Regions from separate parts of the Arthrobacter sp. UKPF54-2 genome, predicted to be linked through region 1. Evidence: predicted binding sites of a transcription regulator. Region 1 holds the regulator's gene; the other holds the start of a gene.

Region 1 (6,574 bases):
GGAGCGCCCGGGCGAAGGCCTTGAACTGGGCCTCGACGATGTGGTGCGGGTCCCGGCCGGCGGTGACGTTCATGTGCAGGCAGATGCCGGCGTGCAGCGTGATGGCCTCGAAGACGTGCCGGGTCAGGGACCCGGTGAAGTGGCCGCCGATCAGGTGGTATTCCTGGCCTGCCGGTTCGCCGGCGTGCACGAGGTAGGGCCGGCCGGAGACGTCGACGACGGCGTGCGCGAGGGCCTCGTCGAGCGGGACGGTGGCCTCGCCGAAGCGGCGGATGCCGGCCTTGGTGCCGAGGGCGGTGCGGAGGACCTCGCCGAAGGTGATGGCGACGTCTTCCACGGTGTGGTGGGCGTCGATGTGGGTGTCGCCGGTGGCCTTGATGGTCATATCGATCAGCGAGTGCTTGCTCAGCGCCGTCAGCATGTGGTCGTAGAACGGCACCGAGGTGCTGATGTCGGAGACGCCGGTGCCGTCGAGGTCGATCTCGACCAGCACGGACGATTCGCTGGTGGTCCGCTCGAGGCGTGCGGTCCGGGCCTCGGCAGCGGCAGATCCGGTGGTGCTCATGTGGGGTGTCCTTTGGATGAGGCGGGCGCCCGGCAATCGCCGGCGGTGTGCGTGGGTCCTGGCTTAAGTCTAGGCGGACTGTGCCTGGTGGCCGGTCAGGATCCGTTCCAGCGCCTGCAGGAAGGCTGTGGTTTCCGTCTCAGTGCCGGCGGTCACGCGCAGGTGGCCGGGGATGCCGACGTCGCGGATGAGGACGCCGGCGTCCAGCAGCCCCTGCCACGTCTCGTGCGGGTTCTCGAGGCCGCCGAAGAAGACGTAGTTGGAGTCCGAGGCCGCGGGCTTGAGTCCCATCCGGGTCAGCTCGGCGACGATCCGGTCCCGCTGGCGCTTGATGTCTTCCACGTCGGCCATCAGGGCCACCCGGTGGCGCAGCGCGGCCAGCGCCGTGGCCTGGGTGATGGCGGAGAGGTGGTACGGCAGGCGGACCAGGCGCAGGGCGTCGGTGACCTCCGGCGCGGCCGCCATGTAGCCCAGCCGGGCACCGGCCAGGGCGAAGGCCTTGCTCATGGTGCGGGAGACGATCAGCCGCTCCCGTCCGGGCAACAGCGTCAGGGCGCTGGGCGTGCCGTCGTGGGCGAACTCGTGGTACGCCTCGTCGACGATCACGATGGTCTGGCTTGCTTCGCCGGCTTCGTAGACAGCCTCAACGACGTCGAGGCCGAGGCCGGTGCCGGTGGGGTTGTTCGGCGAGCACAGGAAAACGACGTTGGGTTTGAGCTCGCAGACCTGCTGCGCGGCCGATTCGGCGCTGAGTCCGTAGTCCTCGGCGCGGACTCCGGCGAGGTATTCGGTGTCCGTGCCGGCGGCCAGCAGCGGGTACATGGAGTACGTGGGAGGGAAGCCGAGCGCAGTGCGGCCTGGGCCGCCGAAGGCCTGGAGGATTTGCTGCAGGACCTCGTTGGAGCCGTTCGCCGCCCAGATGTTGCCGGCTTCGAGGCCGTGGCCGAGGTATTCGGCGAGCCCTTCCCGCAGTTCGGTGAACTCGCGGTCCGGGTAGCGGTTCAGCCCGGCGGCGGCCTCCGTCACCGCTTCGGCGATGGCCGCCCGGACGTCGGCCGGGACGCCATGGGTGTTTTCGTTGACGTTCAGCAGGATGGGGACGTCCAGCTGGGGAGCGCCGTACGGGCGCAACCCCCGCAGGTTCGTCCGGAGGGGCAGTCGGTTGAGGCGCTCTAGCTGGTCAGTCACCTGCCCAGTTTAAGTGAGACCCTGCCCGGCCCCGAAACTGTGACCGGCAACCCGGCTGCCGCTGGCGGACTCTGGCGCTACTTGGAGGGTACGAAGAGCTGCTGGCCGGGGAGAACGCGGGCGGCGCCGAGGTTGTTGAGCTGGACGATGTCGGCAACGACGTCGCGGGGATCCCGTTCCGGTGCCACGGCGCCGGCGATGGCCCAGAGTGACTCCCCCGGCTGAACGGTGACGGTGACCGTAGGCGTGAGCGAGAGCTCCGACGCGGAGTCGGCAGCTTTGGCGGGCGCGTTGAGGAAACCGGCCAGCGAGAGAACAAGAGCGGCCAGCAGGATCAGCGGCAGGCCATAGAAAACAAAGCGGCCCCGGCGGGTGAGCCGCAGCGGCGCCTGCCCGGCGGCCACCGACCGCCGGCTCCGGCCGGATTCCTGGCCGTCGAAGATGCCGTGCGGGCCGAAGGCCTCGAAACCGGACCTCTCGAACGGGCCCTGGGCGGGAACGGAAACCAGCGAACCGGAATTAGCGCTTACTGCTGACATGAGCTGAGCCCTCCTGGACTTATCTGTGCCGCCCGGCGTACTCCACGTACCTGCCGCCAACCGGCCTAACAATCGAACGCGAACCTTGGAACGTAATCGTTGATCACCGTGTTCGAACACAGAACCGAACTCCGGACTGTTTCTCCGACGCACTGGTTCGAACACATATTCGAACTTAGTAGTTCCTGTTTTAGCACCTATGAACGAACATTGTCGAGACTCGCTAGAACAAATGTTTGAAAAACCGTGCAGGCTGGCCTACTTTTGAACCAGCAGGACAACCACTGGTGGCGATCAACAGCAGTTGATCAAGAGGGTCTGACATTTTTTTCAGGCCCGTCGGTCCCGGCAGCCACTGCGGCCGGGCGGAACGGAAAGGCGAGGCGAACATGGCAGCACAAGCCGCCGGCGGGAGGGCCGCCCAGCGGAACCCCCAGACCGGCCGGGCGCCGAAGGGCCTCACCGTCCGGCAGAAGAAGATCCTGGAGACCATCCAGCGGTCCGTGACGGACAACGGTTACCCGCCCTCGATGCGTGAAATCGGCGACACCGTCGGCCTCGCCAGCCTCTCCAGCGTCACCCACCAGCTCTCGCAGCTGGAAAAGCTCGGTTACCTGCGGCGGGACCCGAAACGGCCCCGCGCCATGGAAGTCCTGTTGCCGCTGACGCTCGACGAGGGCGCCGCCAAGGTGTCCGGTGTGGCGAAATCCACCGGCCTGCGGGCCGTCGGCGGCCTTGCCGTATCGGAGCTCGCCAGCGCTACCGACACCGCCATGGTGCCCTTTGTGGGCCGGATCGCCGCCGGCGGCCCCATCCTGGCCGACCAGGTGGTGGAGGACGTGATGCCGCTGCCGCGCCAGCTGGTGGGCCACGGCGAACTGTTTATGCTCCGGGTGGCCGGCGATTCGATGATCGATGCCGCCATCTGCGACGGCGACTGGGTGGTGGTTCGGCGCCAGAACGACGCCGTCAACGGCGACATCGTGGCCGCCCTGCTCGACGACGAGGCCACGGTCAAGACATTCCGCCAGCGCGACGGCCACACCTGGCTGCTTCCGCAGAACACCCAGTACGAGCCGATCCTGGGTGACCACGCCGTCATCATGGGCAAGGTCGTCTCCGTGCTGCGCTCCCTCTAGCACCGCGCCGGCGCGTCCGGCTGCCGACGCCGAAGGCCCCGTCCGAACGTTCCGGACGGGGCCTTCGGCGTTGCCTGAAAACCTAGGTGGCGGCCTGTGGGGCCGGCGTCTCCTTGGCCAGGCGCGCGAGGGCGGCCAGGGCCACCGCAGGGTCGGTGGTGGGCCAGAACGGCGGCAGCGCGGCCCGGAGGAACGCTCCGTACCGTTCGGTGGACAGCCTGGAGTCGAGGACGGCCACCACGCCCTTGTCCGACGTCGAGCGGATCAGCCGTCCGGCCCCCTGGGCGAGCCGGATGGCCGCGTGCGTCGCCGAGACGCTCATGAAGCCGTTGCCGCCGGACTGGGCCACGGCGCGGGAGCGCGCCGTCATCAGCGGATCATCCGGGCGCGGGAACGGGATCCGGTCGATCACCACCAGCCGGCAGGAGTTTCCGGGTACGTCGACGCCCTGCCAGAGCGACATGGTGCCAAAGAGGCAGGTGTCCGGCTCGTCCGCGAACTGCTTCACCAGCGCCGTCATGGTCGATTCGCCCTGGCAGAGGATGCTCAGGCCCAGCCGGGGCCGCATCGCCTCGGCGGCTTCCTCGGCGGCGCGCCGGGAGGAGAAGAGGCACAGGGCACCGCCGCCGGAGGCGCGGATCAGCTTTTCGAGCTCGTCGAGCGCTTCGGGCGACGTGCCGCGGCCGGGCTTGGGCAGGTGCTTGGCAACGTAGAGGATGCCCTGCTTGGGATATTCGAACGGGGACCCGACGTCGACGCCGGTCCAGCTGGGCGCGCCGGGGCCGACCAGGCCCAGGCCCCCGGCCGCCGGCTCGAAGGCCGAACCGATGGCCAGGGTGGCCGAGGTCAACACGACGGTGTGGTCGGCGAACAAGCCCTCGCGCAACCGCCCGGCGACGCTGAGCGGGGCGATGTTAATCAGCGCCGGTGCGGAGTCGTCGGGCTGTGAGTAGCCCTGTTGCGGGTCGAAACTGCTATTCCGGGAGAACCAGACCACCTCGCGGTTTTCCTTGGCGGCCAGGAGCCGTTCGCAGAGTTCGAGGACCACCATCAGGCGGGACCGGGCGAGCTGCCGGCCGCCGTCGGCGGTGTTCGCGCTGTCTCCCTTCGAGTCTGAGAGCGCTGCGCGGCAGGCGTCGCGCAGCTGGTCCACGCAGTCGAGCTGTTCGCTGTTCAGGCCGTTAGGCATTAGCCCGCTGGGGACGCCTTCAATGGCGAGTTCCAGGTTGGACGCGGCGTTGTTGAGCGCGTCGACGGTGATCCCGGTGTGCTTGCGGGCACCTGAGGCGGCGGCGTGCACCATGGCGACGGACAACTGGCCGGACACGGCGCCGGTGACCCGGTCCTGCAGTTCGTGGGCCTCGTCCACCACCACGACGTCGTACTCGGGCAGCACGGCGAGGCCTTCGAAGGCGCTGACGGCCAGCATGGCGTGGTTGGTGACCACGACGTCGGCGTCGGCGGCGTTTTGCCGGGCGAGCTCGCTGAAGCATTCGGCGGCGAGCGGGCATTTCTGTGCCCCGAGGCATTCCATCGAGGTGACGGAGACCTGGCGCCAGGCGCGGTCGGTCACGCCCGGCAGCAGCTCGTCCCGGTCCCCCGTCTGGGTTTCCTCGGCCCACTCGCGGAGCCGGACCACTTCCTTGCCGAGCTGCGAGGACGCTCCGCCCATCGCGGCGGCGAAGTGCGGCACGGAGGTGTCCTCGCCGAGGGAGAACAACTGGCCCTCCGAGGGCTCCTCGGAGGGGAAGCCGCCCTCGAGCTTGTGCCGGCAGACATAGTTGGAGCGGCCCTTGACCAGGGCCACCTTCACCGGCCGGTCCAAGGCCGGGGTAATGGTCTTGAGCAGCCGTGGCAGGTCCCGGCCCACGATCTGGGTCTGCAGCGCCAGGGTGGCGGTGGAGACCAGCGTGGGCTTGTCGCTGACCAGCGAGTGGGCGATCAGCGGAATCAGGTATGCCAGGGACTTGCCCGTGCCGGTGCCGGCCTGGACCAGCAGGTGATCGCCGGTTTCGATCGCACGGGCCACCTGCCGGGCCATTTCGTGCTGGCCGTCGCGGCTTTGGCCGCCCATGCCGGCGACCGCCCGGTCGAGCAGTTCAACCACGAACTGCTCGCCGGACGCGCCGCTGCCGGACTCACCGGCGCCGGACGGCGGGGCTTCCCCTTCGGCCACCGCTGGTTCAGTCATTGCTGACGAAGGAATCCAGTTCGGCGGCGAGCCCCTCGCGCACCATCACCACGGCACGGGTGCCGGTCTCCTCGTGGTCGAGGCTGATGATTTCCGCGTCGGTCTCGTGCAGCTTGCTGAGCAGGTCCCCCCGGTTGTACGGGATCATCAGTTCCAGCTTCACGCTCGGCCTGGGGATGCCCTCGCTGATGGCCTTGAGCAGCTCGGCAATGCCTTGGCCGGTGCGGGCCGAGACCACCACGTGGCGCGGTTCGCGCTGCTTGAGCCGCTCGATCACGAACGGGTCGGCGGCATCGGCCTTGTTCAGGACGATGATTTCCGGCACCTTGCGCGCGTCGACTTCGCTGAACACGGCGCGGACCGCCGCGATCTGGCCCTCCGGATCGGGGTGGGAGACGTCGACGACGTGCAGGATCAGGTCCGAATCCGCGACCTCCTCCAGGGTGGAGCGGAAGGCTTCCACCAGCTGGGTGGGCAGCGAACGGACGAAGCCCACGGTGTCGGCGAGGGTGTAGCCGAGCCCGTCAGCGGTTTCGGCCTTGCGCACGGTCGGATCCAGCGTGGCGAACAGGGCGTTCTCCACCAGGACTCCGGCGTCGGTCAGCCGGTTCAGCAGCGAGGACTTGCCGGCGTTGGTGTACCCGGCGATGGCCACGGAGGGAACGGCGTTACGACGGCGGTTGGCCCGTTTGGTCTCCCGGGCCGGCTTCATCGCGGCAATTTCGCGCCGCAGTTTGGCCATCCGGGTGCGGATCCGGCGGCGGTCCAGCTCGATCTTGGTCTCACCGGGGCCGCGCGAACCCATGCCCGCTCCGGCGCCGCCCACCTGGCCGCCGGCCTGGCGGGACATCGATTCACCCCAGCCGCGCAGGCGCGGGAGCAGGTATTCGAGCTGGGCCAATTCCACCTGGGCCTTGCCCTCGCGGCTCTTGGCGTGCTGGGCGAAGATGTC
Region 2 (6,574 bases), 340 kb from region 1:
CGTAGCGGTAGAGCACGACGGCGGCGAATCCGCTCAGCGCCACCAGCAGGGCAAAGGCGTAGGCGGCCCGGCTGCCGCGCAGCAGCACCGCCAGCGCGGCGAGCGCGGCCGCCGCAGATTCGAGCAGGAACAGTGTGCCCTGCCCGAGGCCCGGCGGAGATCCGGCCTGGTAGCCGGGAGCGAGATGCAGATGGACCCCGGCGTCGACTACCAGGGCCGCGGCCGTGAGGGCCCGCAGGCCCAGGTCCCGTCCCCGGCCCCGTCCCCGGGACGGTGCGGCGCGGCTGGTTGGTGCGCTCACCGGACCGTCAGCGTCCCGTGCATATTGGGGTGGTACCTGCAGTGGTACGTGTACGTTCCGGGTGTGGACGGTGCGGTGAGGGTGGCCGTGCCGCCGCTGCCCTTGACGTCCACGTCGAACGCCGGGCCGTCGTCGGCGGTGACCGTGTGGCCGGCGCTGTCCATGTTCGTTATGGAGATCACGGCCCCGGCGGGGACCACCAGCGGTGCGCCATAGCCGAAGTCGCGGATGGTGATGGCCATGGTGCCAGCCGCACTAGCAGGTGCAGTTGCCGGGCCGGATGTGGCGGCCGGTGACGCCGCGGGTCCGCCTCCCGGAGCGCAGCCGGCAGCTCCCAGCAGGACCGCCGCCAGCAGCAACGTGACGCGCGCATTTCCGGTGTTCATGGTGCAACCCCTATTTCGGTGACCCGGATCCGTGGTTCTGGACGTGTTGCCTGATCCAATTTTCCTCCCGCCGCCGTCAAATGACGCCGTCCCTGCGGCTCCGGTCCGCGGCCGGGCAGCGGTGACGGGTCCGGGGGGACGGCGGTGCTGCGGAGGAGGGTGTGGCAGGCTAGGGGATGACCCGAGACCTGCCGCGCCCGAGGAGTCCGAACGATGTCCGAGCCCGTTATGGTGCCCTTAGCGTCGCAAGCGCACGAGCTGACCGGAATCGTCGGCTTCGCTGCCCAGGCCATTGGCGCGTTCGGGGAATGGGGCGTTGGGCTGTTCACCCTCGCGGAGACGGTCTTTCCGCCGATCCCCAGCGAGGTCATCCTGCCGCTGGCCGGTTTCCTGACCCGCCAGGGGTCCATGAGCCTGGCGCTCGTCTTTCTCACCAGCACCCTGGGCGCGTACGCGGGGGCGCTGCTGCTGTATTGGCTCGGCGCCCGCCTGGGGCTGGAGCGGTCCATCCGCTGGCTGTCCCGGCTTCCGCTGGTGGACCGGGAGGATTTTGAGAAGGCAGCCCGCTGGTTCGACCGCCACGGCCGGCCGGCCATCTTCTTCGGCCGGTTGATCCCGGGCGTGCGGAGCCTGATCAGCCTTCCTGCCGGCGCCCAGAAAATGAACATGCTCACCTTCAGCCTCTTCACGGTCGCCGGGAGCGGACTGTGGAACGGGCTCCTGATCGGCCTGGGCGCCGTCCTCGGAGCCCAGTACGAGCTGATCGAGCACTATTCCCGGTACCTCAATTACGCCGTTTACGTGGCTATCGCCGCGCTCCTGGCCTGGTCTATTGTCAGGGCGATCCGGCGGCGGAAATCAGGCCACGGCACCCCTGCAGGTCAATAGGGCCGCCTTTCGCTTGCCAATTCCAGGCCCACAGGCGCCGTCCGGCTACGTGGTTTGCGAGTCCGCGAATGTTGCAGGTGAGGTTCCGCGGTTACTTGAAGCGGCACTCTTTCCCGGTGCTGCCTACTTGGCCCGGACCGCGATTACCTGCATCTGTTCTCGCGCGCTTACTCAGCAGTACTGGTCGACGTACCCGTCTTTCATTCCCCCGGAAATCGGGTAGTTTCCCTGCTTGTTGCCCAATGTTCATCGTGTCACGGTGGCTGTGAGGGGTCGGCTAGAACAGGGGTTTCAGTCCGCACTGTTCCGTCTCTACTTCGGCCTTTGAATGACGCGATTTAAATCGTTTTACCTGGGGAAATCGGAGAACATCGTGAACAATTTGCCGGGAGCAACACCATCGATATCCGTTCAACTTTTTGGATCCTTGGAAATCCGCCGCGACGGCGTGGCACTCACTGCCGCGGATCTGGGCGGGTGCAAACCGCGGCACATTTTTGAGATTCTCCTGCTGAATCTGGGTACGCCGGTCTCTAAAACCCGCCTGATCGAGATCCTTTGGGGTCCAAGTGCCAGTGACGGCGCCGTGGCCACCCTGGAGAGCTACGTCAGCGGCATCCGCCGAGCCATTCAGCCGGGCCAGACCAAGACCGGCCCGCTCCGGACGGCCAACAGCGGCTACGTGCTGGATCCCCAGCTTGTGGACCTGGACCTCTCGCGCTTCCGCGGTCTGCTCCGCGCGGCCAGCCTTGCGGCCCCGGCCGACGCGTATCCGCTCCTGCTTGAGGCGCTGGAACTTTCCACGGAACCGCTCCTCGGCTTTGAGCTCGTGGCCGACTGGGCAGAAGAGGCCCGCACTCGCCATTCCGCCGAACGGGTCGGCGCGATGATCTTCGCCGCCGAGACGGCGAGCTTCCTGGAGCGTCACGACGAGGCGATCCGCTGGGCGCAGACAGCGATCCGAACGGAGCCGCTGAACGAAAGGGCCTGGACGGTCCTGGTGACGGCGTACGAACTTGCGGGGCTGCCGGTCGAGGGCCTCTCCGCCTATGACCGTTGCCGTCGGCTCTTTGACCGCGACCTGGCCTGCTCTCCCGGCCCGGCCCTCCAGGCGGCGCATCTGCGGCTCCTGCGCCAGCGCGCGGAGGCGAACACGGAACTCTCCGAAGTGCTTGCGGCCCTGCTTTTCCTGGGCGAGAGGCTGCACGGCGCCGGACCGCAGCGCCTCGCGGCCGATGACCGGCTGCATGAGAACGCCGGAAGGATCCTGGACTCCTTCCTCCAGCGCGTCCGCGCGGCCGTCTGACCCACAGCTGTCCCGCCAGTGAGCCGCCGTCGAACCGGTGTCCGGCTGTCGGGCGGGTCGGGGGAGTCAGCCCGCCTTGACGACGGGCAGCTCGTCCCAGTGGGTGGTGTAGCGCGGGGACAGCATGTCACGCTTCATCGTCCAGTCCGGTCCGCCGCGGATTCCGGCGTGCCCCAGGCCGATGGAGCCCCGCCCGTATTTACGGCTGACCTCCTCCAGCAGCGGGCCGATGCCGCGTTCTTCATGGGGATTCTCGAAGGCGGCCAGCGGAGCCTGGCGGGCGGTCGGGCGCAGGTCCGTGACCATGATGCCAGCCCGCGCGTACTTCACGCCGTCGTCGATCCGGGGGAGCAGGGCGTAAGACGCCCGGGCCAGCAGCACGGGATCCGCGGTGGGCATGGGCAGCCGGACACAGACCGAGGGGTGTGAGCTGTCCCGGGGGTTGTAGTAGGACGTGGCGGCGAAGGCGGTGAGGACCGTGGCCTGCAGCTCGTGCCTGGCGAGCCGGGCGCTGGCCTGCTGGGCGTAGATGCCGAGGACCTGGCGCATGCCGGCCGCGGTGCTGATCGGCGTGGCGAAGGACCGGCTGAAGATCAGTTGGTCGCGGCCGACGCGTTCCTCTTCGAGCGGGATGCAGGGGGTGCCCTGCAGTTCCAGGACGGTGCGCATCAGCACCACCGAGAAGCGGTCCCTGATTCTGATCGGGTCCGCCCGGGCGAGGTCCAGCACGGTATGGATCCCCATCCCGTTGAGACGTTTGGTCAGCCGCGTGGCGACACCCCAGAGCTCGATCACGGACAGCCGGGCCATCAGGTGCTCCCGGCTGTCGGCGGGAACAGAATCCCAATGGCAGACGCCGTCGAAGTCAGGGTTGTGTTTGGCCCACTTGTTGGCCAGCTTCGCCAGGGTTTTAGTGCCGGCGATGCCGACGCAGACCGGGACGCCCACATTCCGGCGCACCGCGGTCTTCATGGCCTGGCCCAGCCGCAGCAATTCCTCCGGGGTGCCCCGGACGCCAAGGAAGGCCTCGTCAATGCTGTACACCTCCAACCAGGCCGAATAGCGGCCCAGGAGTTCCATCACGCGGGCGCTGACGTCCCCGTACAGCTCGTAGTTGCTGGACCTGGCTACCAGGCCCCACTCTTTGGCCCGCGGGGCAATCTTGAACCAGGGTTCCCCGAGCGGTATGCCGAGCGCCTTCGCTTCGGCCGAGCGGGTGACCGCGCAGCCGTCGTTGTTGGAGAGCACCACCACGGGCCTGCCCTCCAGTGAGGGGTCGAAGGCGCGTTCGGCGCTGGCGTAGAAGCAGTTGACGTCCACGAGGGCGATGCTGCCGCGGCCGGGGCGGGACTCAGGCATGGTTTTCAGACGTGGTGGAGGCAGCGGGTCGCGACTCCCCAGATGACGAGGTCGGCGAGGGCGGGCACCCGGATGTCGGGGTAGCGCGGGTTGTCGGCCTGCAGGACCACCCCGGCGGCTGTGAGGCGGAGGCGCTTGACGGTGAGTTCGCCGTCGAGGACGGCGACGACGACGCACCCGTCGCGCGGCTCCAAGGCCCGGTTCACGATGAGTTCGTCGCCGTCGCTGATGCCGGCGCCCTCCATCGAGTCACCGGACACCCGCACCACGTAGGTGCTGGTGATGTCCTTGATGAGATGTTCGTTGAGGTCGATCCGGCCGTCAAAGTAGTCCTGGGCTGGCGACGGATAGCCGGCCGCGACCGGCACCGGCGAGATCAGCACCGACAGGAGGGAAGAGCCCGCATCTATCACGCGGGGCCCGATGAATACGCCCACAACACACCTTCATTCGAATATATCTTCGAATCCAAGTGTAGTCCCGAGGGCCGACAATGGACCGACCCTCGGCGCCGTGGCGAATCTGGCGCCCCGTGACCCGGGGCTCGGAGCGAAGGGAGCCTAAGGCAGCGAAGACCCAGCCCGCAGGTGCTGTTGAAAGGCGGATGCTGCTTGCTAGGGTCGACCCTAATTATCCCGCCCGGGGAAATCGCTTGAAGGGAAGAGAAGTGAAAGCCGACCACTACGACAGTTTCGCCGAACGTTACGCGGCGGAGAACGAGTCCAGCCTCCTCAACGCCTACTACGAGCGGCCGGCGATGATTGCGCTCGCCGGCGACGTCGACGGGCGCCGGATCCTGGACGCGGGGTGCGGCTCGGGGCCCCTGACCGCGGCATTGAGTGCGAAGGGCGCGGTCATGACAGGCTTCGATTCCAGCCCCGCGATGCTGGGGCTGGCAAGACAGCGGCTGGGCGCGTCCGCGGAACTGCACGTGGCCGACCTCAGCAAGCCGCTCCCTTACGCCGATGGCTCCTTCGACGACGTCATCTCGTCACTGGTGTTGCACTATCTGGAAGACTGGTCGGCACCCCTGGCTGAACTTCGACGGGTGCTCAGGCCGGGCGGCCGCCTGATCCTGTCGGTCAACCACCCCACGGTCACTGTGGTCACCCAGCCGGCCGAGGACTACTTCGCCCTCCGCCAATACTCGGAGGACTATGAGTTCGACGGCGAACCGGCAGTCCTGACCTTCTGGCACCGGCCGCTGCACGCGATGATCAACGCCTTCATATCGGCGGGCTACCGCGTGGCCACCGTGAGCGAACCCGAGCCTTCGCCGGACACGCCGCGCGAACTGCTTCCGTCCCGCATCCTCAGCGGGGAGAAGTCGGCGTTCCTGTCCTTCATCTTCTTCGTCCTCGAGGCAAACTAGCCCGCACATGAAACGGCGCGCGCTGTGGGAGGCCGGGCCGAAGGGGTTCATTGGTTCCTAGGCGGCGGGGACGGTATCGATCCAATAGCGGCGTTTGCCGTTGCGGCTGTCCTCGTAGACGCCGCCGTTCTTTTCGATGGTGGCCCGGGAGCCGGCATTGTCCTCGTCGCAGGTAAGGAGAGCGCGGGGGATTCCGAGGTCCCGGGCAACCGGCAGGGCATCGGCCAGGGCCGCTGCTGCGTGGCCGAGGCGCCGGGCCGAGGGCCGCACGCTGTAGCCGATGTGGCCGCCCTCATTGAAGAGGAAATCGTTCAGTTCGTGCCTGATGGCCAGGGAGCCAAGGAACTTCTCGCCCTCGACGATCCACAGGTAGGTGCAGGGCACATAGCCCGGTTTCCGCGGGCTCTCGGGCAGGGCGTCCTTGTTCAGGGTGTCGACAAAGCGGCGGAACGACTCCGGATCCCGGAGCTCGTCCAGGGACCAGTCCTCCGCGCCTCCGCCGTCGCGGTGGGCTCCGTCGAATTCGGCGGATCCCTCCAGCCAGGAGGAGTGGTAGCGGGCGTCCGGAGCGATGAGGCGGGGCATCCCAAGAGCCTAGTCGACGATGCTGCGGTTCCGCGGCTCTCGGCCCTTATTCGAACCTGGACGGGTCGCCCATGCCGTGGCGGACAACCTCGGCGACGCCGCTGGAGAAGTCGATCACCGTCGTCGGCTCCGCCCCGCAGTCGCCGGAATCGATCACGGCGTCCACCACGTGGTCCAGCCGTTCCTTGATTTCCCAGCCCTGCGTCAGCGGCTCCTCCTCGTCCGGCAGCAGCAGGGTGCTGGAGAGCAGCGGCTCGCCGAGTTCCGCCAGCAGCGCCTGAACCACTGTATGGTCCGGGATCCGAACGCCCACGGTCTTCTTCTTCGGGTGCAGCAGCCGCTTCGGCACCTCTTTGGTGGCGGGCAGGATGAAGGTG

Evidence for each region. Region 1 encodes LexA, which represses DNA repair genes until DNA is damaged. Its sites were predicted from a motif close to TCGAACANNTGTTCGA; they were not measured.
Region 2: a site for LexA is predicted at 4,691-4,706, ahead of E7Y32_RS14230 (LexA family transcriptional regulator). Genes of this name have one in related genera too.

Annotation. Positions count from the first base shown of each region.
Region 1 covers NZ_CP040174.1:3,425,882-3,432,455, forward strand. The annotation lists gene hisB (imidazoleglycerol-phosphate dehydratase HisB) at 1-565, opposite strand, end outside; gene E7Y32_RS15750 (histidinol-phosphate transaminase) at 635-1,753, opposite strand; gene E7Y32_RS15755 (LysM peptidoglycan-binding domain-containing protein) at 1,831-2,292, opposite strand; gene lexA (transcriptional repressor LexA) at 2,682-3,431, shown strand; gene E7Y32_RS15765 (ATP-dependent DNA helicase) at 3,514-5,622, opposite strand; gene hflX (GTPase HflX) at 5,615-6,574, opposite strand, start outside.
Region 2 covers NZ_CP040174.1:3,090,299-3,096,872, reverse strand. The annotation lists gene E7Y32_RS14255 (hypothetical protein) at 1-301, opposite strand, end outside; gene E7Y32_RS14250 (cupredoxin domain-containing protein) at 298-687, opposite strand; gene E7Y32_RS14245 (DedA family protein) at 901-1,575, shown strand; gene E7Y32_RS14240 (BTAD domain-containing putative transcriptional regulator) at 2,003-2,881, shown strand; gene E7Y32_RS14235 (Y-family DNA polymerase) at 2,948-4,240, opposite strand; gene E7Y32_RS14230 (LexA family transcriptional regulator) at 4,246-4,677, opposite strand; gene E7Y32_RS14225 (class I SAM-dependent methyltransferase) at 4,908-5,612, shown strand; gene E7Y32_RS14220 (GNAT family N-acetyltransferase) at 5,670-6,197, opposite strand; gene E7Y32_RS14215 (L-threonylcarbamoyladenylate synthase) at 6,244-6,574, opposite strand, start outside.